3 regions of the Pseudomonas arabinosi genome follow, and region 2 is predicted to be linked to each of the others. Evidence: riboswitches for the same ligand, from Rfam matches in the RefSeq annotation. Region 2 holds a riboswitch; each other region holds the start of a gene.
The links. A riboswitch is a leader RNA that binds a small molecule or an ion and turns the genes downstream of it on or off. The one in region 2 is predicted to bind cobalamin.

Region 1 (7,580 bases), 890 kb from region 2:
CCGGCATTCGGGCTGTCCCAGGTCGGACCCTGGGTACGCCAGCATTTCAGCGCCAGTCGGGTTTTGCCCAGCAGCGCGTAGGTCAATGCCACCAAGCGTGCAGGAATGTAGTTGAGGACATCGTCGATCTTTGCCGCGGCCCAACCGAAACGTTCGAAGCGTTCATTGCGATAACCCCACATCGCATCCAGCGTGTTGCTCAAACGGTAGAGCACCACGCCAGGCGCACCGGCCACGGCAAACCAGAACAGCGCAGCGAATACCGCGTCGCTGCCGTTCTCCAGGACAGACTCTGTGGCGGCGCGGGCGACTTCGGTTTTATCCAGTTCGCTAGTCTGGCGGCTGACCAGATAACTGACCCGTTTGCGCGCCTCGTCCAAATCATCGCTGCGCAGTGCCTTGGCCACCGGCTCGACGTGTTCACCGAGGCTGCGCATGCCAAGGGCGCAATAGAGCACGAGAATCTCGACAATCCAGCCGACATAGGGCGCCCAGGAAAACGCCGTGGCCAGCAGGGTCAGCGGCAACACGGCGATGACCCAAGCAGTCACGCCATGGCTGCGCCAGCCGCGACCCTCACCATTGAACCGTTGCTCGATGCGGTCGGCAAAACGGCCGAACGCCACCAGCGGATGCCAGCGTTTGGGTTCACCCAGCAGCGCATCCAGCGCAACCGCAGCGACACTCAACAACGCCACACTCATTGACTCACTCCCCAATAATTTTCATACAGCAACTCGCTGAGCGGACGCGCCTGCGCCCAGCCTTCGAGTACCAGCATCGGCGCCGGATAGAATTCCTTGACCGGGCCTAGACAAAGAACGGCCAACGGCTTGGCTCCGGCGGGTAAACCCAGCAAGTCCGCCAGTGCTTGCGGCTCGAACAGCGACACCCAGCCCATGCCCAATCCTTCAGCGCGGGAGGCCAGCCAGAGGTTCTGGATCGCGCAGGACAACGAGGCCATGTCCATTTCCGGCAAGGTGCGACGGCCGAAGATGTGACGCTCGCGATCGTCCATCAGCGCGGCGACCAGTACCTCGGCGCAGTCGTTGATGCCTTCGACTTTCAGCTTCATGAATTCATCGGAGCGCTCGCCGAGGGCTTCGGCGGTGCGGATGCGTTCTTCTTCCACCAGTAACTGGATCTTGCCGCGCAGGGCTCGATCGCTGATGCGGATGAACCGCCAGGGCTGCATCAGGCCGACACTCGGTGCCTGATGCGCGGCTTCGAGCAGGCGCCGCAGTAACTCGGGCTCGACGGTGCCACCGCTGAAATGACGCATGTCGCGACGTTCGCCGATGGCTCGGTAGACCGCCGCGCGCTCAGCTTCGGAGAAGGCGTTGTCAGTCATGGCCTCTTCGCGAGCAAGCCCGCTCCCACAGTGGACCGCGTTTCTTCAGGCAACACACTTTCTAATGTGGGAGCGACGGTGCGACGATTCGACTTGCTCGCGAAGGCGTCCTCAAGGTCAGGCGCAAACAGCGCGGCAATCGCCGATGGATTGGACGGAAAATAAAAGTGCACATACGAGGCAGTCATCCGCCCTTCGCGATAAACCGCCTCCGCCCCTCGCCCACCGTTCGGGCTCAATCCACGAGCAATCGGCTCAAGCTCGGTACTGGTCAGCGAATGGTGATAGGTGTGTCCGCGCAACGAACCTTCCGGCAACTCGACTGCCTGCAACGCCAACGCGGCCAGACGCTTTTGCATCACCGCATCACCGGCCAGCAAGCCGACCAATTCAGCGCGAGTGCCCTCGAGATCGGTCAGAGAGTCGAGCAGATACAGCATGCCGCCGCACTCGGCCAACAACGGCTTGCCCGCCGCATGGTGAGCACGGATGGCGGCCAGCATCGTGGTGTTCTGTGACAGCGCCACATGGTGCAATTCGGGATAACCGCCCGGCAGATAGAGGCTGTCTGCCTGCGGCAATTGCGTGTCACGGATTGGCGAGAAAAACGACAACTCGGCACCCATGGCTCGCAGCAAATCCAGGCTCGCGCCATAGGTGAAGGCAAACGCTTCGTCACGGGCCACGGCGATACGCACGCCGGCCAGCAACGGTTCTGTAGCGATCACATCGGGGGCGGCGAATTCCACCGCGGGTGGCAGCGCGACCTCGCAACTGCTGGCCAGCGCATCGGCCGCCGCATCGAGACGCAGATCAAGATCGTTCAACTCACTGGCCTGAACCAGACCGAGATGCCGACTCGGCAATTCGATGCCGGTTTCCCGGGACAAGGCGCCGTACCAGCGCAAGCCTTCAGTGAGGCTGCCTTCCAGTAATTGCGCGTGACGCAGGGTGCCGACGCGGTTGGCCAACACGCCAGCAAACGGCAAGTCCGGCTGATAGCGCGCCAGCCCCAGGGCCAGTGCGCCAAAGGTCTGGGCCATGGCGGTGCCGTCGATCACACCGAGCACCGGCACACCGAAGTGCCTCGCCAGATCAGCGCTGGACGGCGTGCCGTCGAACAGGCCCATGACGCCTTCGATGAGGATCAGATCGGCTTCGCCGGCGGCTTCCCACAACAGTCGACGACTTTCCTGCTCGCCGACCATCCACATGTCCAGTTGATAAACCGGTGCACCGCTGGCGCGCTCGAGAATCATCGGGTCGAGGAAGTCCGGGCCGCATTTGAACACGCGCACCTTGCGCCCCTGATTGCGATGCAAACGGGCCAGTGCGGCGGTGACGGTGGTCTTGCCCTGACCGGAGGCCGGCGCGGCAATCAATACCGCCGGGCATTGACGATGGCTATTCATAAAGTGCAGCTCACAACTCGACGCCTTTTTGCGCTTTGATCCCGGCCTGGAACGCGTGCTTGATCACGCCCATTTCGGTGACGGTGTCGGCCAGCTCGATCATCTCCGGCTTGGCGCCGCGACCGGTCACCACCACGTGCTGCATCGGCGGACGGGCCTGTAAGTCGCTGAGCACCTGATCGAGATCCAGATAACCGTGCTTGAGCGCAATGTTCAATTCATCCAGCACCACCAGGCCGATCGACGGGTCACGCAGCAATTCGCGGGACACCGCCCACGCGGCTTCAGCGGCGGCGATATCACGCTGGCGATCCTGGGTTTCCCAGGTGAAGCCCTCGCCCATCACATGAAAACGCACCTGTTCCGGGAAGCGCCGGAAGAACAGTTCTTCGCCGGTGCTGCTGCGCCCTTTAATGAACTGCACCACACCACACTGCATGCCGTGGCCCATGGACCGGGCGAGCATGCCGAAGGCCGAGCTGCTTTTGCCTTTGCCGTTGCCGGTCAGCACCAGCAGCAGGCCACATTCATTCGGGGAATTGGCGATGCGTTCGTCGATCACGGCTTTTTTGCGCAGCATGCGCGCCAGATGACGTTCGTCACGATCGGGGGTATCAGTCATGGGGGAGCTCTCCGTTGAGGCTGGATAACGGCGGGCAGGCACAAGAATAGACGGCAAAAAGCCTGGCATCGCCCACCGTGATGCCGCTGGATGGATCAGGCCGGTCTCCGGGCTCATGAGCGGCATTTTGCCTGGCTGCGCGCCTTCCCATGTCTACGACACAGTGGCTCAAGGCGCAGTCTTCACTCATTTACCGTTGCGGGGGCAGCGCCGGGATCGCGAGCCTTCATCAATTGAAGAGATCGCTCACCGGCTTCCCTGTTTCACTCTGTCGACCAAGGTCACAGAGCACCTGAAACAAGCCGCGAAGGTTAGAGGGTTGGGGATGGAGCGTCAATTGAAGACGGGCGGCCTGCGAGCGAATAACTGCCGTCGATCAATTATCTGACGCCAATCTTGTGCCACACTCTCAGCAGTGATATCAAAGAGCCACAATCTCACAATACAATAACAAGGGTGAGCCACATGCAAGGCATGATCATCAGCAATCCGAAGCTGGAATTCCTGCGCCCGGTGCTGGAACGCTGGTTTGACTGTATCGACCGCTACAACGCCGTGCGCGGCGATAACGACACGCCTTACTGGTTCGACGAAAAAGCCAACCTGAGCCTGCTTTCCGCCGCGGCCTGGATGGCGGAAATGGTCACGCTGCAACAAACACCGACCCGCAAACAGACCGAAGAAGGCGAACGCAATGGCCGCGCCGACCTGTTTATCGCAACCAGCGAAGAACGCGCTTACCTTCAGGCGACCCAGCGCTGGCCCCGCGTCAACAGCCTGAACCTGACTCAAGCATTGCTGGACATCACCAGCGACGCCAAACGCATCAGCTACGCCAGCGACCTGAAACTCGGCTGCCTGTTCGTCGCCCCGCAAAAAGCCCAACAAAGCGCCACCCCGGAAGAACTCCAGGACATGGTCGATGACCTGCAAAAGGAACACACCTGCGCGGTGGCCTGGTACTTCCCCTATGCCTATCGCAAGTTGCGCAACGAAGCCGGCAACTATCACCCCGGCATAGCCGTGCTGTTCAAGGAAGCCCGCGGCTGACCCGTTGAACCATCGCGCATCTGCGCTTCTCTATTGATTAGTCAATGCATTCATAGGGAAGATCAGCATGCGCAAGCCCCAGCTCGTTCTCGTCATCGTGCTCGCCGGAGGGCTTGCGGCCTGTGGTGAAACTGCCAGGCTGCAAGTCTCCGACGGCATCGGCCCATCACCCAAGCTGCCAGAACCGAATAAAACCCTGATCCCGACAGTGAACATCGCCCCGGCGATCGGCTGGCCGGACGGCACGAAACCCATCGCCGCGACAGGGACTCAGGTGGCGGCTTTTGCTGAAGGTCTCGATCACCCGCGCTGGCTCTACGTGCTGCCCAACGGCGACGTGCTGGTCGCCGAAACCAACGCACCACCCAAACCCGATGACGGCAAAGGCGTTCGTGGCTGGGTCATGGGCAAAGTCATGGGCCGTGCCGGTGCCGGCGTACCGAGCCCGAACCGCATCACGCTGCTGCGGGACAAGGACCACGACGGCATCGCCGAAGCCCGCACGGTGTTTCTGGAAAACCTCAACTCACCCTTCGGCATGACTCTGGTCGGCAATGACCTGTACGTCGCCGACACGGACCGCTTGCTGCGCTTCCACTATGAAAACGGCGAGACGGCGATCAAGTCGCAGCCGATGAAGGTGATCGACCTGCCGGGCGGTACGCTGAATCATCACTGGACCAAAAACGTCATCGCCAGCAAGGACGGCAGCAAGCTGTACGTCACGGTGGGCTCCAACAGCAACGTCGCCGAAAACGGCATGGACAAGGAAGAAGGTCGCGCGGCGATCTGGGAAGTGGATCGCGCCACCGGCAACCATCGCATCTTCGCCTCGGGGATTCGTAACCCAAACGGCCTGGCCTGGGAGCCTCGGAGCGGCGCACTGTGGACGGCAGTAAACGAGCGCGACGAAATCGGCAGTGATCTGGTGCCGGACTACATCACTTCTGTGAAGGACGGCGGGTTCTACGGCTGGCCTTACAGTTATTACGGTCAGCACGTCGACATCCGCGTGGAGCCGCAAAACCCCGACCTGGTGGCCAAGGCCATCGCGCCGGACTACGCGGTCGGCCCGCATACCGCCTCGTTGGGCCTGACGTTTGCTGAAGGCAACAGGCTGCCGGCGCAGTTCAAGGAAGGGGCATTCATCGGCCAGCACGGCTCGTGGAACCGTGAACCGCACAGCGGCTACAAAGTGATTTTCGTACCGTTCAGCGCAGGTAAACCGGCTGGACAGCCGATTGATGTGCTCACCGGCTTCCTCAACAACGAGGAAAAAGCCATGGGCCGTCCGGTAGGTGTGGTAATTGATCAGCAGGGTGATTTGTTGGTGGCCGATGACGTGGGCAACAAGGTGTGGCGCGTGTCGGCGGTTAAATAAATGTCGAACCGCACATAACCCATGTGGGATCAGCGTTTAGCGCTTGCGACAGAGTGTGAGGCCATCGCCTATCGGCAACAACGACAGGTCGACACGCGAATCATCTTTCAAGGCGCGATTGAGCGCCTGGATGGCTCGGGTGTCTTCGCTCTCGGGATTGTCCTCAAGCACCCGTCCGCTCCACAGCGTGTTATCAAACACCGCCAGCCCGCCGACGCGCAGCAGACGCAATGCGTGCTCCAGATAGCGCGGGTAGTTGGCTTTATCGGCATCGATGAAGATCAGGTCGAATGACGCTTGCTGGTCCAGCTGAGCCAGGGTTTCCAGTGCGGGTGCCAGACGCAGATCGATCCGCTCGGCAAGCCCCGCCTCCTGCCAGTAACGGCGCGCGGTGGCGTTGTAGTCACCGGGAATGTCACAGCAGGTCAGCGAACCGTCATCTGGCAATGCAGCCGCCATGCACAAGGCGCTGTAACCGGTGAAGGTGCCCACTTCCAGCAGACGCCTGGCGCCGGTGAGCTTCACCAATAGCGCGAGGAACTGACCTTGCTCGGGTGCCACCTGCCAGCGAGCCATGGGCAGCGCTTGCGTTTCGTCACGCAAACGCTTGAGCAACGGCGTTTCGCGCAGGGAAACGTCGAGCAGGTATTGATACAGGGAATCGTCTAGATTGAGCGTGCGAGCGGTCATGACAACCTCTGCCATTTAGGGATTGCGTGCCAAGTGCTCAGGTTGCAAGACGCGCTTGGCGCTCAGATAGGCTTTCTGCCAGTAAGCTTTGGACAAGCTATCGAGCTTCACCGTGCCGCCGGTGGCGGGCGCATGGACGAAACGACCTTCGCCGACGTAGATCCCGGCGTGACTGACCTGAGAACCGCCATTGGTGGCGAAGAAGATCAGGTCACCGGTTTGCAGGCCTTCCTTGCCCACACTGGCCGCCTGCATGCTGATCATCTCGCGCGTGGTACGCGGCAGAGAAATGCCGGTGACGTCACGGTAGACGTAACCGATCAGCCCGCTGCAATCGAAACCCGAATCCGGCGTGTTGCCACCCCAGCGATACGGCGTGCCCACCAGGCCGAGCGCGCGGAACAATACGTCTTCTGCCTCAGGGGAGAATGCTTGGGAGGAACTGAAAATAATGGGAGCGCGAACCACCGGCGCAGGAGGCGGTGTACGGCTGGCGCAGGCGCTGAGCAGCGCTGCGAAGAACATGATTGTGAGGCGGGCCGACATCGACATATGCAGAGCATCCTGATCTGGCTGCGGCTTTTTCTGCAGGGGGCGCAGAAAAGAAAACCGCCTGCGCAGGACGCAGGCGGTTTGCCATCAATAATAGATCAGGATTCTAGCTGCTACGTGGCAAACTTCAAGTAAGACTTTAAGTTCACCTTACAAAAAGTCCGCTTACTTGCGCGCCGTGACGATCGCCGGGGACGCAGTCGGTGCCATCGCAAGTGCGCGCTTGGCTTCGATGAAGGTTTTGCTCCAGTAGCTGTCGCCCAGGCTATCGATCCGGACACCACCGCTGCGGCGGCTGCTGGAATGAATGAACTGGTTGTCACCCAGGTAGATCCCGGCGTGACTGACGCGGCCGCGACGGCCATTGGTGGCGAAAAACAGCAAGTCGCCCGGCTCCAGTTTGCCGCGAGAAACCAGCGGGGCGTCGACGTTGATCATTTCGCGAGTGGAACGTGGCAGGTTCAGGCCGGCTTCTTCACGAAACAGGTAACCGATGAAGCCGCTGCAATCAAAGCCAGCTTC
Region 2 (7,580 bases):
GAAGCGGCCGCTGAGGGCGTCGAGCAGACCGCGCATTTCGGCCGGGCCGCAGGCATCCAGCCTTGGCGCGACGACTTCGCGCAGGCTGTCGATGATGGCTTTCATCTCTGACCAGCCTGGCTCGTTCAGCTGCTCAACCTCAGTGACCAAGGCTTGCTCGATCAATTGCGCGGCGAACAGTTCCAGACGTTCGCGGGTATCACCTGCCGTGCGCCAGGCTTCATCGGTGAGGGATTGCAGTTCAAACGGACGCGGCCCGGTCCAAGGTTCGGCGAGCGCGCAATCCAGCGGATCGAAGCCCAACGTGAACGCCTTGGCCAAGGCCCGCAGCAGACTCGATTGCGCACCACGTCCATCGCCACGCGGAATGCGCAACAACGCCAACAACGTATCGATACGCAAACGCCCGGTCGGTGATTCGCCGAAAATGTGCAGGCCGTCGCGGATCTGCGACTCTTTCAAGTCGCACAAATAGGTGTCCAGACGCGGCAACCAGATCGCCGCATCGGCATCGCTGTCGAGCTTTTCGTCCAGTTGCAGTTCGCGGTCGATGTGCGTATCGCGCACCAGTTGCAGGATGTCGCGCTGCAATTCCCGGGCACGGCGCGGATCGAGCAATTGCGCTTCGTAATATTCGTCGGCGAGTAATTCGAGGTTGCGCAACGGGCCGTAAGTTTCGGCGCGGGTCAGCGGCGGCATCAGGTGATCGATGATCACCGCCTGCGTACGGCGCTTGGCCTGGGCGCCCTCGCCCGGATCGTTGACGATAAACGGATAGATATTCGGCAACGGCCCGAGCAGCGCATCCGGCCAGCAGTTCTCTGACAGGCCGACACCCTTGCCCGGCAGCCATTCGAGGTTGCCGTGCTTGCCGACGTGGATCACGCCGTGGGCGCCATAGGTGTTACGCAACCAGAAATAGAACGCCAGATAACCGTGAGGCGGCACCAGGTCCGGGTCGTGATACACCGCGCTCGGGTCCACCTGATAACCCCGCGCCGGTTGAATGCCGACGAAGGTCAGGCCAAAGCGCAGCCCGGCGATCATCATTCGCCCGCCACGGAACATCGGATCGTTTTCGGGCGAGCCCCAACGTTCCAGCACGGCCTGCCGATTGGACTCGGGCAAGGCGCTGAACATCAGGTTGTAGTCATCCAGCGCGAGGCTTTGCATACACGGGCGCTGGTCGAGGGTGTCGAGGTCGTTGCTGACGCCACCGAGTAACTGCTGGATCAACGCGGTGCCGCTATCAGGCAACTCGGCCGGTAGCGGATAACCTTCTTTATGCAGCGCACGCAGGATATTCAGCGCGGCAGCCGGGGTGTCGAGGCCCACGCCATTGCCGATGCGACCGTCGCGGGTCGGGTAGTTGGCGAGGATCAGGGCGATGCGCTTTTCAGCGTTGGGCACCCGCGCCAGATCAATCCAGCGTCGCGCCAGTTCGGCGACAAAATCCATGCGCTCCGGTTGTGGTCGATAGCAGACCACGTCCGACTGGCTGCGCTCGCTACGCCAGGCCAGGTCTTTGAAGCTGATCGGTCGGCTGATGATCCGCCCGTCCAGTTCCGGCAGCGCAATGTGCATCGCCAGATCACGCGGACCGAGGCCTTGTTCGCTGGCGCGCCAACCCGGTTCGTTGTCCTGGGCACAAATCGCCTGGATCACCGGGATGTTGCGGCGAAACGGCCGCAAATGCGGCGCTTCGGGGCTGGATTGCGCGAAACCGGTGGTGTTGAGAATCACCCCCGCCTCGACTTCGTCCAACAGGTCCTCGACCACCGTCAGGCAGCCGGGTTCTTTCAAACTGGCCACGGCGATCGGCAAAGGGTTTAACCCCGCCGCCTGCAACCGCTGGCAGAAAATATCGATGAAACCAGTGTTGGCCGCCTGCAAATGCGAGCGGTAAAACAGCACCGCCGCCACCGGTTGATCGGCCTGCCAGTCGGCTTGCCAATCCTTCAGTTCAGCGGGGCTTTTTTGCGGGTGGTAAATCGCCGTGCGCGGCAGGGTTTGCGGCTCGGCCCAGGCGTAGTCGCGATCCAGCCAACGATTGGCGAGGCAGCGGAAAAAAACCAGGGCATTGCTCATGCCGCCCTGACGCAAAAACTGCCAGAGCCGATCGCGGTCTTCCGCGCCCACCGTGCTTAGCTCGCTGAGTTCCGGGTCCGGGCGGTCATCGCCAGGCACCAGAATCAGCTGCACGCCGCGCTCCGACAGTTGCACCAGTTGCTCGACGCCGTAACGCCAATAGGCGATACCGCCGTGCAGCGAAATCAGAATCACCTTGGCGTGGCGCAGCACTTCGTCGACATACAGATCGACTGACGCGTGATTCTGCACCTGCATCGGATTGGCCAGGCGCACGCTCGGGTAATCGTCGGGCAACTGCTGCGCCGCTTCGGCGAGCAGCGCCAGGCTTGAGTCGCCGCTGCACAGGATCACCAGCTCGGCGGGGGTTTGTCCAAGGTCGGCAATGTTGTCATCCGACACGAAACCGCCGGGCTGGGTCCTGAGCAGGTGCATGGCTTAAACGCTGAGCGCGGCGCGCAGTTGCGATTCGAGCAGCGCGGCGTCCAGTTCCTGGCCGATCAACACCAGACGCGTGGTGCGCGCTTCATCGGCGCCCCACTGACGGTCGAAGTGCTTGTCGAAACGCGTGCCCACGCCCTGGATCAGCAGGCGCATCGGTTTGTTCGGGATCGCCGCGAAACCTTTGACACGCAGGATGCCGTGCTGGACCACCAGTTGGGTCAGCGCGTCCAGCAGCAGGCTTTCGTCGGCTTGCGGCAGTTCGATGGAGATGGAGTCGAAGGCATCGTGATCGTGATCATCTTCGCCTTCATGGTGGTGATCGTGATGGCTGTGACGGCTGTCGATGTGTTCTTCAGAGCCGGCACCGAGGCCGATCAGCACGTCCAGTGGCAGACGACCGCTGCTGGCTTCGATGATTTTCACCGCTGGCGGCAGTTCTTCAGCGACTTCCAGGCGCACACGGGCCAGGTCTTCAGGGCTGATCAGGTCGGCCTTGTTGAGGATCACCAGGTCGGCGCTGGCCAGTTGGTCGGCGAACAGCTCGTGCAACGGCGATTCGTGGTCCAGGTTGGGGTCGAGTTTGCGCTGGGCATCGACCTGGTCCGGGAAAGCCGCGAAGGTGCCGGCGGCAACCGCTGGGCTGTCGACCACGGTGATCACCGCATCAACGGTGCAGGCGCTGCGGATTTCAGGCCACTGGAAGGCTTGCACCAGCGGTTTTGGCAGGGCCAGGCCCGAGGTTTCGATGAGGATGTGGTCGAGGTCGCCGCGACGGGCGACCAATTCGCGCATCACCGGGAAGAATTCTTCTTGAACGGTGCAGCACAGGCAGCCGTTGGCCAGTTCGTAGACGCGGCCGTTGGCTTCTTCTTCAGTGCAACCGATGGAGCACTGCTTGAGGATTTCGCCGTCGATGCCCAGCTCGCCGAACTCGTTGACGATCACCGCAATGCGACGGCCCTGAGCGTTGTCGAGCATGTGCCGCAGCAAGGTGGTTTTGCCCGAGCCGAGGAAGCCGGTAACGATGGTGACGGGGAGTTTGGCCAGTGTTTTCATCGGATGCCCTTTGGCAAGGTGGCGGGCATACGGGACGACGACCGCTGCTGCATAGGCGCGCGGAAGATTTCGCCACCGGATCACCCCGCCCGGTTGTAGTGAGAATCTGTGTCGAGGCAGGTCTCCTGGCTGACGGTGTGCCGGGCTTGTGGGCCTGGCATTCGCTGCGCCTTCCCGCGAACCCGTTGCACAGGGTTTGCAGTGGCGTGGCAGCGAACATCACCGTTCACAGTTGCGGGGGCAGCCGCGGCATCGACCGCGTTCCCTTCTTAGCTTCGGCAGACGCCGAAGAACCTCGAAAGCGCAAGGCTACGCATCGTGTGGGGGCGGGTCAATGTCTTGTAGTGTCCGCACCGGCCCCATCGCGAGCAAGCTCGCTCCCACATTGGAACGCGGTCAACTGTGGGAGCGGGCTTGCTCGCGAAGGGAGCGCCGCGGTTTCCAACTGAGAACCCTTGCCAATTGACTCCCCGCCCCCGCCCATGCTCTCCTACACGCCTTGTTACGGGTGCCCTTCACAGGGTGAAACGGGAAACCGGTGAATCATGTGCTTTACTCTAAAGTCATGTCAGTCCGGTGCTGCCCCCGCAACGGTAAGCGAGCGAAGCGTCAGATCCACTGTGCCAGCAGTTCGGCATGGGAAGGTGATGCTTGCAGGTCAAGGCGAAAGCCAAGACCCCTCGTGAGCCCGGAGACCGGCCCGCAACACAAAGTGACCATTACGATCACTGAATAACAAACCCGCGGTGGGCGGGCGCTGTTTGAACCTCTGCGTGCCCGACTCGCAGGGGTCTTCCATGCGCTCTAAATCACCCGCTGACAGACCAGAGGGAAGCGCCATGTCGATTATCAGCAGCACCGGCAGCAACACCGATAAGAGCACCGCCAGCACCACCAATACCCTGACTCAACGCCTGACCGCCGCCGCGTGTGCGTCGATCCTGGGTGCGTGCCTTGTGTATTTCGCCGGTTTCTCGCACATCGAAGCGGTGCACAACGCCGCTCACGATACCCGCCACAGCTCTGCATTCCCGTGCCATTGAGACCTGCCGACATGATCAAGCGTATTGCGCAAACCGCGGGGTTCACCGGGCTTCTGGCCGCCCTGCTGCTGACCCTGCTGCAAAGCTTCTGGGTGGCTCCGCTGATTTTGCAGGCCGAGACCTACGAAAAATCCGAGCCGGCTGCTGTTGAAGTCCACGAACACGCCGCAGGTGCTGTCGCCGCTCACACTCACGATGCTGAAGCCTGGGAACCGGAAGATGGCTGGCAGCGTGTGCTGTCCACCACAGGTGGCAACCTTGTGGTCGCTGTCGGTTTCGCCTTGATGCTCGCCGGCCTCTATACCTTGCGCGCACCGACCAAAACCTCCCAAGGCCTGCTTTGGGGCCTGGCCGGTTACGCAACGTTCGTGCTGGCACCGACCCTCGGTCTGCCGCCCGAGCTGCCGGGCACTGCCGCGGCTGATTTGGCGCAACGGCAGATCTGGTGGATCGGCACGGCCGCCTCCACCGCGGTCGGCATTGCATTGATCGTGTTCAGTCGTCACTGGCTGATGAAAGTGCTCGGTGTGGCAATCCTGGCCGTTCCTCACGTGATCGGCGCACCACAACCGGAAGTCCACTCGATGCTGGCTCCGCAAGCCCTGGAAGCTCAGTTCAAAATCGCTTCGCAGCTGACCAACGTGGCATTCTGGCTGGCCCTGGGCCTGATCAGTGCCTGGTTGTTCCGCCGCAAAAGCGATGGTCAATACCACGCATGACTGAGATCAGCACAGCGCCGACGTTAGTGGTCGGCCTGGGCTGCCAGCGCGGCTGCCCCGTCAGCACGCTGCGGGCGCTGCTCGATCAGGCGTTACAGGCTCATAAAATCGGACTTCACCAGATCAAGGCCCTGGCCAGCATCGACCTGAAGCGCGAAGAGCCGGGCTTGATCGAATTGGCCGAACAACTCGCGCTGCCCCTGATGTACTTCAGCAGCGAACAATTGGCCGGCTATCAACCGCAACTCAGCCACCGCTCGGACATCGCGTTCGAACGCACCGGCTGCTACGGCGTAGCGGAAAGTGCCGCCCTGGCGCTGGCCGAACAACTGACCCAGGCACCGGCAAAACTACTGATTTCACGACAAAAATATGCCCAGGCCACCTTGGCATTGGCCGGCGCCGCCTAAAATCCTCGATAATCCTCGCCTTCGATCATGAGCAATCTTCATCTGAAGCCTTGCCCAGCCCCTTTTTCTTCACAGGAACCGACGATGACCGTCTACTTCATTGGCGCAGGTCCCGGCGACCCGGAACTGATTACCGTCAAAGGCCAACGGCTGATTCGCAGCTGCCCGGTGATCATCTATGCCGGCTCCCTGGTGCCCGCCGCCGTGCTGGAAGGCCATCGCGCCTATCAGGTAGTCAACAGCGCCGAACTGCACCTGGAACAGATCATCGAGCTGATCAAATCCGCCCATGCCAAGGGTCAGGACGTGGCCCGGGTGCACTCCGGCGATCCGAGTCTTTACGGTGCGATTGGCGAGCAGATTCGCTACTTGCGTGAACTCGACATCCCGTTTGAAATCATTCCCGGTGTCACGGCCACGGCGGCCTGCGCGGCACTGTTGGGCGCCGAACTGACGTTACCTGACGTATCGCAGAGCGTGATCCTGACCCGCTATGCCGACAAAACCGCGATGCCCGCCGGCGAGGAGCTCGGCAGCCTGGCGCAGCACGGGGCAACCATGGCGATTCATCTGGGGGTCAATCATCTGGAGAAGATCCTGGCCGAATTGCTGCCGCATTACGGCGCGGATTGCCCGATTGCGGTGATTCACCGGGCGACCTGGCCGGATCAGGACTGGGTGGTGGGGACGCTTGAAGACATTGCCGCGAAGGTTGAAGCCAAGGGGTTTCGGCGCACGGCGTTGATTTTGGTGGGCCGGGTTTTGGGCAGTGATCACTTCAGTGAGTCATCGCTGTACCGCGCGGGGCATGCGCATTTGTATCGGCCCTGAGCGTGGGAACGATCAAAAAAAACGGCGCTCACGGGGCGCCGTTTTTTTATGTCTGCAGCGAACACCTTACTTAGTAGTAGGCGTTTTCTTTCTGCGTGTGGTCGGTGACGTCACGAACGCCCTTGAGCTCGGGAATGCGCTCGAGCAAGGTGCGCTCGATGCCTTCGCGCAAGGTGACGTCTGCCTGGCCGCAGCCCTGGCAGCCACCGCCGAACTTCAGCACGGCGATGCCGTCTTCGACCACATCGATCAGGCTGACCTGGCCGCCGTGGCTGGCCAGCCCCGGGTTGATCTCGGTTTGCAGGTAATAGTTGATACGCTCGTTGATCGGGCTGTCGGCATTGACCATCGGTACTTTGGCGTTTGGCGCCTTGATGGTCAGCTGGCCGCCCATGCGGTCGGTGGCGTAGTCGACCACCGCATCGTCCAGGAAGGCTTCGCTGAACGAGTCGATGTAAGCAGTGAAGCTTTTCAGCCCCAGCGCCGTGTCTTCAGGTTTTTCTTCGCCCGGCTTGCAATAAGCAATGCAGGTTTCGGCGTACTGGGTGCCAGGCTGGGTGATAAAGACGCGGATGCCGATGCCTGGGGTGTTCTGCTTGGAGAGCAGATCAGCCAGATAATCGTGGGCGGCGTCGGTAATGGTAATAGCGGTCATGGAAACTCCTCGCAGGCTTGGGCGCAGTTTACGCCAATCATCGCGCCGCACAAAGTCCTAGTATTTTTGTCGGGAAAGAAACGGAGATCCCCTGTAGGAGTGAGCCTGCTCGCGATGGCGTCAGTTCAGCAAAATCGATGCTGACTGTAAGGATGCTATCGCGAGCAGGCTCACGCCTACAGGAGGAAGCGGTCGGACTCAAAGATTCTCGTACCGGTTCATGTCCAGCACGCCCTCTTCCACCGGATCAGTCTCGTGGACGTACCGGCTCAGGTCATGGAAGTAGAACCAGAACTGCGGATGGCTGCGGCGAATGCCCCAGCGCTCGACGATT
Region 3 (7,580 bases), 840 kb from region 2:
GACGATGACAGCTACCGCATTGGTCTGATTGCCCGTCACTACGAAGCAGAGGCTCAGGAGCCAGGCTATTTGACCGAAGACGATGCCCGTCATCATCCGACCATGACCAACAGGTACAACGCCACGGACAAAGGCACGCGGCGCATGAATCAGGTCAGCCTGCATTTCGATACTGACTTGGCCGATACGCTCGCTTGGTCGGCGAAGACCTACGTCAACACCTTCGATGACCGACGCTGGACGCAGTATTGGCGCACTAGCTCCCAACAGGAACGTGATGCCTACGAAACCCAATATGGCGCCCTCACCTCTCTGACATGGCGACCGGAAGTCAGCTGGCTGTATGACTTCGCCTTGGAAGGTGGCGCAGACGTACAACAGCAGCAGAACAAGAGTGAGCGCTATCGCACCAAAGACCGTGCTCGCCTGGCAACCACCCGCGACCAGCGGTTCGGTTTCGACACCTACGGCGCGTACGTCCAGGCCGAGATCAAACCTTTCGAGTCGCTGAAGATCGTTCCGGCGTATCGGGTCGATAAAATCCAGGGTGATTTCACCAACGAAATGACCGGCCTGGATTACGACATCAACGATTATGGCCTGATCAAACAGCCTAAGCTCAGCGTGGTCTATTCGCCGTGGGACGTGGCAAGCCTCTATGCCAACTGGGGCCGTACTTTCCAAGTTGGTACAGGTGCGGCGGCCTACAAGATACCGCCCAGAGACACCGATCTGGCACCGTCGATCAACGAAGGCTGGGAAACAGGTATCAAGTTCACGCCGGCTGACTGGGTCGATGGCCGAGTCGCATATTGGCAGCAAGAGGCCTCCGGAGAGGTCAGCCGCAGGCTGAACGACCCGAGCGGTGAGTCAGATAACGTTGGTGAAACCCGACGTTGGGGTTACGACTTACAGATGAACCTGCACCCTAACGAACGCACTGAAATATGGATGGCCTACTCTTGGCAGTATTCGAAAATACTCCAGCCAAGCTCCACTTTGCCCAACAGCAAAGGCCAGGAAATCGACCATATCCCTCATCACCTTTACAACGCCGGCATCAGCTATGAAGCGACACCTGCCTTGCAGTTGACTGCCTGGATGAACGGCCAGACTAACTACTACCTGGAGCGTGAAAACACCAAGGGGACGTATGGCGGATATGTACTGATGAACCTCGGCGCCACCTACAAAGTGACCGACTCAGTGAGCGTCGATCTACAGTTGAAAAACCTCACCAACCGCTATTATGAATACGTTTGGTACGACCCGGATGGTGCCCAAACATCCCTGCACTCACCAGGTGATGGGCGTGCTTTGTACGCTGGGCTTACCCTGGACTTCTGATGTGGATAACAGCTGGGGCCCATCAGCCTCAGCGATAGAGATTACGAATTCGCAGCAAACCTTTACTCGTCGTTAACCAGAGGTAATAAAGATGCCAGCTCATTTTGCGAAAAAAATCCTGACCTCCGTAGCGTTGCTTGCATCCTTTGCAACTGCCACCTCGGTGTTTGCCCATGCCCACTTGAAGAGTGAAACACCAGCTGCTGATAGCACGGTAAGTGCACCTCAAGAATTGCGCCTGGTGTTCTCAGAGGGTGTCGAAGCCAAGTTCACCAAAGTGACCATCACTGGCGATGGCTCCGCAGTTGCGGTCAAAAGCATCGAAACCGCCCCTGGCGACCAAAAGGCTCTGATCGTCACACCTGAAAAACCGCTGACAGCCGGAAAGTACAAGGTTGAATGGCATGCCGTTTCGGTCGACACCCACAAAAGTGATGGCGATTACGGCTTCACCGTGGGCAAGTGATCTGGATCAGTAAGCTCGGCTGAAGTGTAAGGAGGCCCACGCTGTGGGCCTTTTCTTTGAGGCGTTTTCAAAGAAAAAGCTAGAGATGAGTGTGTTGGAGACTCAGTAAAAATGGTCGCCGATATCGGATGCAGGAGTGGGGTACTTAGAAATAAGAAAAGTGCCAAGACCCTTTCAGGCCTTGCACTCAATGACACGACGTTAACCCTGCCAAGAGAAATCACCGCGTCGGCATTAAATGTAGCATGCATCCACTTACAAACTGACCTGCGACAACCTGCCACAGGCGACGCTCGCCCCCCTCAAGCGGCCAACGGCTTATTAGCTAGGTCGCCTGGTGCGGCGGCCTGTCGCATTTGGGGTCTCGATACGCCCTCACTAAACTCAAAATGCCCTGCTGATGTGCTTTCTGCCAAACGGCGAATGCCGTCGGCAATGCTCATTTGCCACGGATGGACTCTGTCATTCCGAAGGCGCCGCCTGATTATAAAAATGCCCAATGAGGTTAACCGTGAAGAAAGTATTGGCAGCAGCCTGTTTACTCGCATTCTCTACCGCTTATGCCGCCCAAGAGCCTGAAGCGGTATTCAACCGCGCCTGCACCATGTGCCATAGCGGCCAGTTACCCATGGCACCCAAAAAAGGTGATCAAGCGGCATGGAACCCCCGTCTGGAGCAAGGCACCGAGGTATTGGTCAAACACGTGACCGAAGGCTTCAACGCCATGCCGGCACGGGGACTGTGCATGGACTGCAGCGCCGAAGACTACAAAGCTGTGATTGCCTGGATGTCTAAGTAAGGATCGCGTCAGCCGAGCGATCCTGCCAACTGGACGTAGCTAAATTATCCGGGGATGGGCAACCAGCGTCGAAATCCGGCGCCGCCTTTCCCTGTCAAAGGACACCAGGCAAAGTCCCAAGGCGTCGGTGGAAACTCCTCCAGCTCAGGGTCAACGCCAGTGACAGAACGAGGTGCAACTTTCCAGTCAAACACCCTCATCGATGAACCTTGCCACGCCAGTACCAGCCCTCGTGCCTGGCTATCGTCAGTATTTATCCAGCGGGCCGCTGCCGCTGTCATGAAGGAATCGATGTGCTCCTCGTGGATTTGCGCGTTGTAGGTCGAAGTGAGCAACCAGCGGCAGACGCTCAAGTAGTAAGTCCAATTCAGCGGTGGATGATTACGGTATGCCCACGTCATGAAACTGCGAAATATATTCAAGCCATCCGGTGGATCTAGCTTGAGCAACCCAGGACACACATCGAACAGCGTATGCCAGTAAGGCAGCAACCGAGCATCCAGATGAACAAAACAGCGTGCATTACTGGGGTAGTCAGGAAACGGCAACAGGAAGTCTCCACGACTGCTCACGCGCGACGTCTTACTGACCAGTCGCGAAGCCCCTGAAGGAATAGCTATAGATCGCATACCAGTCTCCATGCCATCGTCGCTTCCGATTTATGGGATGCAGGAAAACTGAAAGTTATCCCTTCGAGAAAACTGAATCTGCAACTTGGATGATCAATAACGCGAGACATACTGCCTTCCTTCCCGAGACGATAGAACGGCGTCCACCTGTTGTCACATCAGCGACAACTTGACGTAAATCAGACGACGAAAAAACAAGCAGTAGCGGGCAAAACAAGCCGGCCACGTGCAGGTGTCAAACTTCGGGGGAAGCGCGAGGGTTGGCCGAGGGCCAGGAATATCGAGGGGGTGCCTTGCAGCGCAGTTCGCGACTAGGGCGCGGCTTTTGTCCAATCCGCAGCAGCCAGGTCAGACAAAACAGAAAAGCGATGCTCAACGTCACCGCAGAACAGATAGGGCAGGAAAGACTACCGGCCCAGCCACCGGCTAACTGGTCAGTGAAGTCCGTGTTCTGGGTCGGGCTCTTGCTGCCCAGTGCGGAGCAGAACTGACCACCGACGCCATTGAGTTCGAGCCCGCTCATCTGCCCATGCCCCAAACCGCAGGCGAATACATTGAACAGGACGCAGAAATACAGCGTCCAGGCAACGAGTGAGCGGTCTGATAGGGTCAGTTTCATGGCGGCGACATTAACACCGAAGCACGCGGGGTTGAAGATCGAAAGATGTTGATCAACCCCACCGCCCAGAGTTAACTGGACGATGGGGATACGATTCAATTACGCGACTTTGAGGGAATTCACACAGGTGAAACGCTCGACAAAGGCGTTGTCGGCATAGCGTTTGAGTGTCCGCGCCACCAGGCAGGTGAACAGCGGCTCGCACAACACCAACGGCAGGTAAGACACGGCGAACAGCGCCCAGTTACTCAGAGGGGTTGGCTCTTCGCCCATGGACAACCAGAAGCCCACCATCGCTACCACACCGGTGTAATACAGCGCATCAAACTTGACCACTTCTGCCCAGCGAATGCTGCGTCCCGCGACGTCGAAGAAGCGGCGACCGAGTAAGCCATGGGCGGCAATTAGCGGCAACATCAAGGACAACGAGTTGACCCCCAGGTGCACCAGATCCTGTGGTTCGAACAGCAATCCTTGCAACAACAGGCCAATGGCAAAACCAAACAGCGTGGGGATAAAGCCGAAGATGATGTAGACGGCAGAAGCACCAACGAAATGCAATTCAGAAGCGCCGACCGGCAAATGGAAAATCTCCATGAAAACCGAAAAGAAGGCTGCGGCCAGCACTGTCTTAATCAGGTTATCGGGGCGCAACAGCTTCGGCGAAAACGCCGCCAGAGTAGCGATTGCAGCAGCGTTGGCGTACAGCACTTTTGCGGCATTGAGCACGCCGGGTTCGATATGCATCAGTTCTCCCTCCGAGGGATGCGGGTCTGGAAACTGCCGGGATAATCGGCAGCACTTGTGGCAGGTCTCCTGGCTCACAGCTCGACACCCTCCCGCGCCTTCCCAGCCGTTATAGGCCAGTGGCATAGACGAGAGAGCTAACCGCTCACAGTTGCGGGGGCAGCGCAGGAATTGCCAACGGGCGTACCTGCTTCCCTATTGATTCACCAATCGGTGAAACCACAAAGCGCCAGCAGATTAAGGGTTTTGCACGGCCTGCGCACGATACGAGAAGCCTTTTTCCCACAAGGTTTCACAAAGCCATCTGCGACAGTCTGCCGCAGGAGACTTGGTAAACATGTTCTAGCGGACTCAAGGCAATGCCTGCGCCAGAATGTCGCAGGTTATTAAAGGCGACGGGCATCGTTAGACTTTTCGCCCCTCCTCCGGTTGGTCAGAACAAATGTGCTCAATAGTCATACTTGGGTTACGTCTGACCTATCGTCCAGTCGGAAGGTATCGATTACATTCATTTTGATACCATGCGGTCATTTAAAGATGATGCGTCCATACAGCTGACTGGACTATGGGCGATCCAAAAAGGCGTTAATCCATGAGCGTTTTGTTGACTCGCCGCAAGGTGATTGCAGGCATAGGACTGCTAGGTATGGGCATCCTGACTGGCTGCGATTCCCGAGGAGAACTGTCGTACAAATACGGCAAAGATCTGAGCAATCAGATCCTGGGGCGCACATTCAAGTTAAAGGATACTGACGGCGATGTGAGAATGCTCTCGAGCTATCGAGGCATGATGCCGATGGTGTTCTTCGGATTTACCCAATGCCCAGCGATCTGCCCCACTGCTTTGGCTCGCGCAGTAAAAATCAAGAAACTAATGGGCAAGGATGGCGACCGCCTCCAGGTCATCTTCATCACGCTGGATCCCGAACGGGATACACCAGCTGTACTCGATGCCTACGTCAAAACCTTTGATCCATCCTTTGTCGCACTTTACGGAACACTGGAAGAAACGGCTGCTACGGCCAAAGAGTTCGGCGTGTTCTACGAAAAAGTCCCCAGCGGATCAACTTATACCTTGTCCCATACTGCGACGAGCTATGTTTATGACTCCAGGGGAACGCTACGCCTTGGATTGTCTCACTCGCTTTCTGCACAAGAGTGTGCGGAAGATTTGCTTACCGTCATGGAGGTCTGTTAATGAACTCAACTCACAATCAAACCAGCATCACCCAACGCGTCAGACAGATCGTATTTGGGTTTTCGCTGCTGGGGCTGGCTTGCCAGGTGTCAGCCCAGACGCAGGTAGACGACGCGTGGGTTCGCGCAACAGTCGCAGGGCAGCAGGCGACCGGTGCGTTCATGACTATCACGGCAAGTAGCGACAGCAAGCTGCTCAGTGCACAGTCACCAGTAGCTAAAACCGTGCAAGTTCACCAGTCGACCATGAAGAACGACGTGATGAGCATGCAACCGGTAGAGTTCGTCGCCTTGCCTGCTGGCAAAGCGGTCACCCTGGATCCCCACAACTTTCACATCATGCTGATCGACTTGGTTGGCCAGGTCAAAGAAGGCGACAAGGTGCCGCTGACGCTGACGGTAGAGAATGCCAAAGGCGAGAAGGAGTCGGTCAAGGTTGAGGCCACAGCGCGGGCTTTGAATATGCCTGATCACAGCAAGATGAATTGATGACCTGAAGAATAAAAATCAGTGATGTTTGATCAAGTAAACATCACTGATTAAACACCCCATCGCGTCATAGACCGAGCTGCGGCAATTAGTCTCCCTCAGCGACTGTTCCCCCTGAAAAATTCGGTGCTGGAGTCGCCGCCCATGAAAACTGTCCCCAATGACCGATCATCGATTGCATGGGTGCTGTATGCCAGCGTCCTGTTCAGTCTGTTCGCCTGCAGAATTCATCACGGGCAGATGAGCGCTCTAAGCCTGAGCGGGTTGAACGGCGGCTTTTGCTCTGTAAGTAGCGAGCATGGCCCCTATATAGATGCCAGCGATTCAGATGATCCTGCGCCACATCTGGCGACCCAGCTTTCTTGCCCCCTGTGTTCTTCCTTTGCCGTGGCGGTGGCCATCAATACCATGGTCTGGGCACTTGACTATGTGCCAGGCGGCACCGTCATCCCCATCATCGTGCGCAGCCTGGCGCAGCCGCCACCCCGCTATGTGTGGCCTGCTCTCAATCCTCGTGCATCCCCCGACGCTTCACTCGCAGTGACTCTCTCGGCCTGATATTGCCTGCCTGTGCATTCGCGCAGCCGCAGGAATTGTCAGGTGCGACCCTCACATTTTTGCGTGGAAGCTGTTCATGAAGACAAGAAACACTTCGTTGGTGCTGATGATCGGTGCCTGCAATCTGGCCTGGGCCGAAGAAAATGCGCTCAACCTGCCGGCGACTACGATCTCCGCTCGCCAGGAACAGCCCTCAGGCGTGATCCTCGACCAACCGATCAAAACCGGTTCACGCCTTGGTCTGACCGCCCGCGAAACGCCCGCATCGGTGAGTGTTGCCGATCGTGCGATCATTGAGGAACGCGGCGCCAAGGACACCCAGGATGTCATCAATTCCATGACCGGGATCAACGCTTCGGCCAACCCCGGCTATGGCGGCTTTGTGGCTTACCGTGGTTTCACTCAGAACCAGATCACCCAGCTCTACAATGGCATTGGCATGAGCTACAGCAGTGCCACACGCCCAGTGGATGCCTGGATTTATGATCGCGTGGAACTGATCGGAGGCCCGTCTACGTTCCTCTATGGTGCCGGGGCGGTGGGCGGTTCGATCAACTACATCACCAAGTTGGCCAGCCGGGAAGAACAGGCAGTCGAAGGCCGCGTGCGCTATGGCAGCTATGATTCCTCTGAGCTTTCGCTTGGGGTCAACCATGCCCTGAGTGACGGCCCGGATCCGCATCACTTCGCTCGTCTGGATGTCAGTCGTACGGGCAGTAATGGTTACAT

Region 1: linked by a shared signal. The riboswitch ahead of cobO (cob(I)yrinic acid a,c-diamide adenosyltransferase) and the one ahead of ACMXYJ_RS14605 (CbtB domain-containing protein) in region 2 are both predicted to bind cobalamin.
Region 3: linked by a shared signal. The riboswitch ahead of ACMXYJ_RS18360 (energy-coupling factor ABC transporter permease) and the one ahead of ACMXYJ_RS14605 (CbtB domain-containing protein) in region 2 are both predicted to bind cobalamin.

The regions. Positions count from the first base shown of each region.
Region 1 covers NZ_CP180480.1:2,209,819-2,217,398, reverse strand. Annotated here, with positions in the region: gene cbiB (adenosylcobinamide-phosphate synthase CbiB) at 1-704, opposite strand, end outside; gene bluB (5,6-dimethylbenzimidazole synthase) at 701-1,351, opposite strand; gene ACMXYJ_RS10360 (cobyrinate a,c-diamide synthase) at 1,348-2,763, opposite strand; gene cobO (cob(I)yrinic acid a,c-diamide adenosyltransferase) at 2,774-3,385, opposite strand; cobalamin riboswitch at 3,467-3,696, opposite strand; gene ACMXYJ_RS10350 (hypothetical protein) at 3,851-4,435, shown strand; gene ACMXYJ_RS10345 (PQQ-dependent sugar dehydrogenase) at 4,503-5,816, shown strand; gene ACMXYJ_RS10340 (O-methyltransferase) at 5,853-6,506, opposite strand; gene ACMXYJ_RS10335 (C40 family peptidase) at 6,522-7,058, opposite strand; gene ACMXYJ_RS10330 (C40 family peptidase) at 7,224-7,580, opposite strand, start outside.
Region 2 covers NZ_CP180480.1:3,100,970-3,108,549, reverse strand. Annotated here, with positions in the region: gene cobN (cobaltochelatase subunit CobN) at 1-2,523, opposite strand, end outside; gene cobW (cobalamin biosynthesis protein CobW) at 2,527-3,588, opposite strand; cobalamin riboswitch at 3,687-3,901, opposite strand; cobalamin riboswitch at 4,078-4,306, shown strand; gene ACMXYJ_RS14605 (CbtB domain-containing protein) at 4,428-4,631, shown strand; gene ACMXYJ_RS14600 (CbtA family protein) at 4,643-5,350, shown strand; gene ACMXYJ_RS14595 (cobalamin biosynthesis protein) at 5,347-5,760, shown strand; gene cobM (precorrin-4 C(11)-methyltransferase) at 5,845-6,591, shown strand; gene nfuA (Fe-S biogenesis protein NfuA) at 6,662-7,246, opposite strand; gene ACMXYJ_RS14580 (fatty acid cis/trans isomerase) at 7,445-7,580, opposite strand, start outside.
Region 3 covers NZ_CP180480.1:3,938,785-3,946,364, reverse strand. Annotated here, with positions in the region: gene ACMXYJ_RS18385 (TonB-dependent receptor) at 1-1,347, shown strand, start outside; gene copC (copper homeostasis periplasmic binding protein CopC) at 1,439-1,813, shown strand; gene ACMXYJ_RS18375 (c-type cytochrome) at 2,325-2,612, shown strand; gene ACMXYJ_RS18370 (putative natural product biosynthesis protein) at 2,657-3,241, opposite strand; gene ACMXYJ_RS18365 (DUF2946 domain-containing protein) at 3,477-3,860, opposite strand; gene ACMXYJ_RS18360 (energy-coupling factor ABC transporter permease) at 3,960-4,607, opposite strand; cobalamin riboswitch at 4,650-4,847, opposite strand; gene ACMXYJ_RS18355 (SCO family protein) at 5,200-5,805, shown strand; gene ACMXYJ_RS18350 (copper chaperone PCu(A)C) at 5,805-6,293, shown strand; gene ACMXYJ_RS18345 (DUF2946 domain-containing protein) at 6,438-6,851, shown strand; gene ACMXYJ_RS18340 (TonB-dependent receptor) at 6,958-7,580, shown strand, end outside.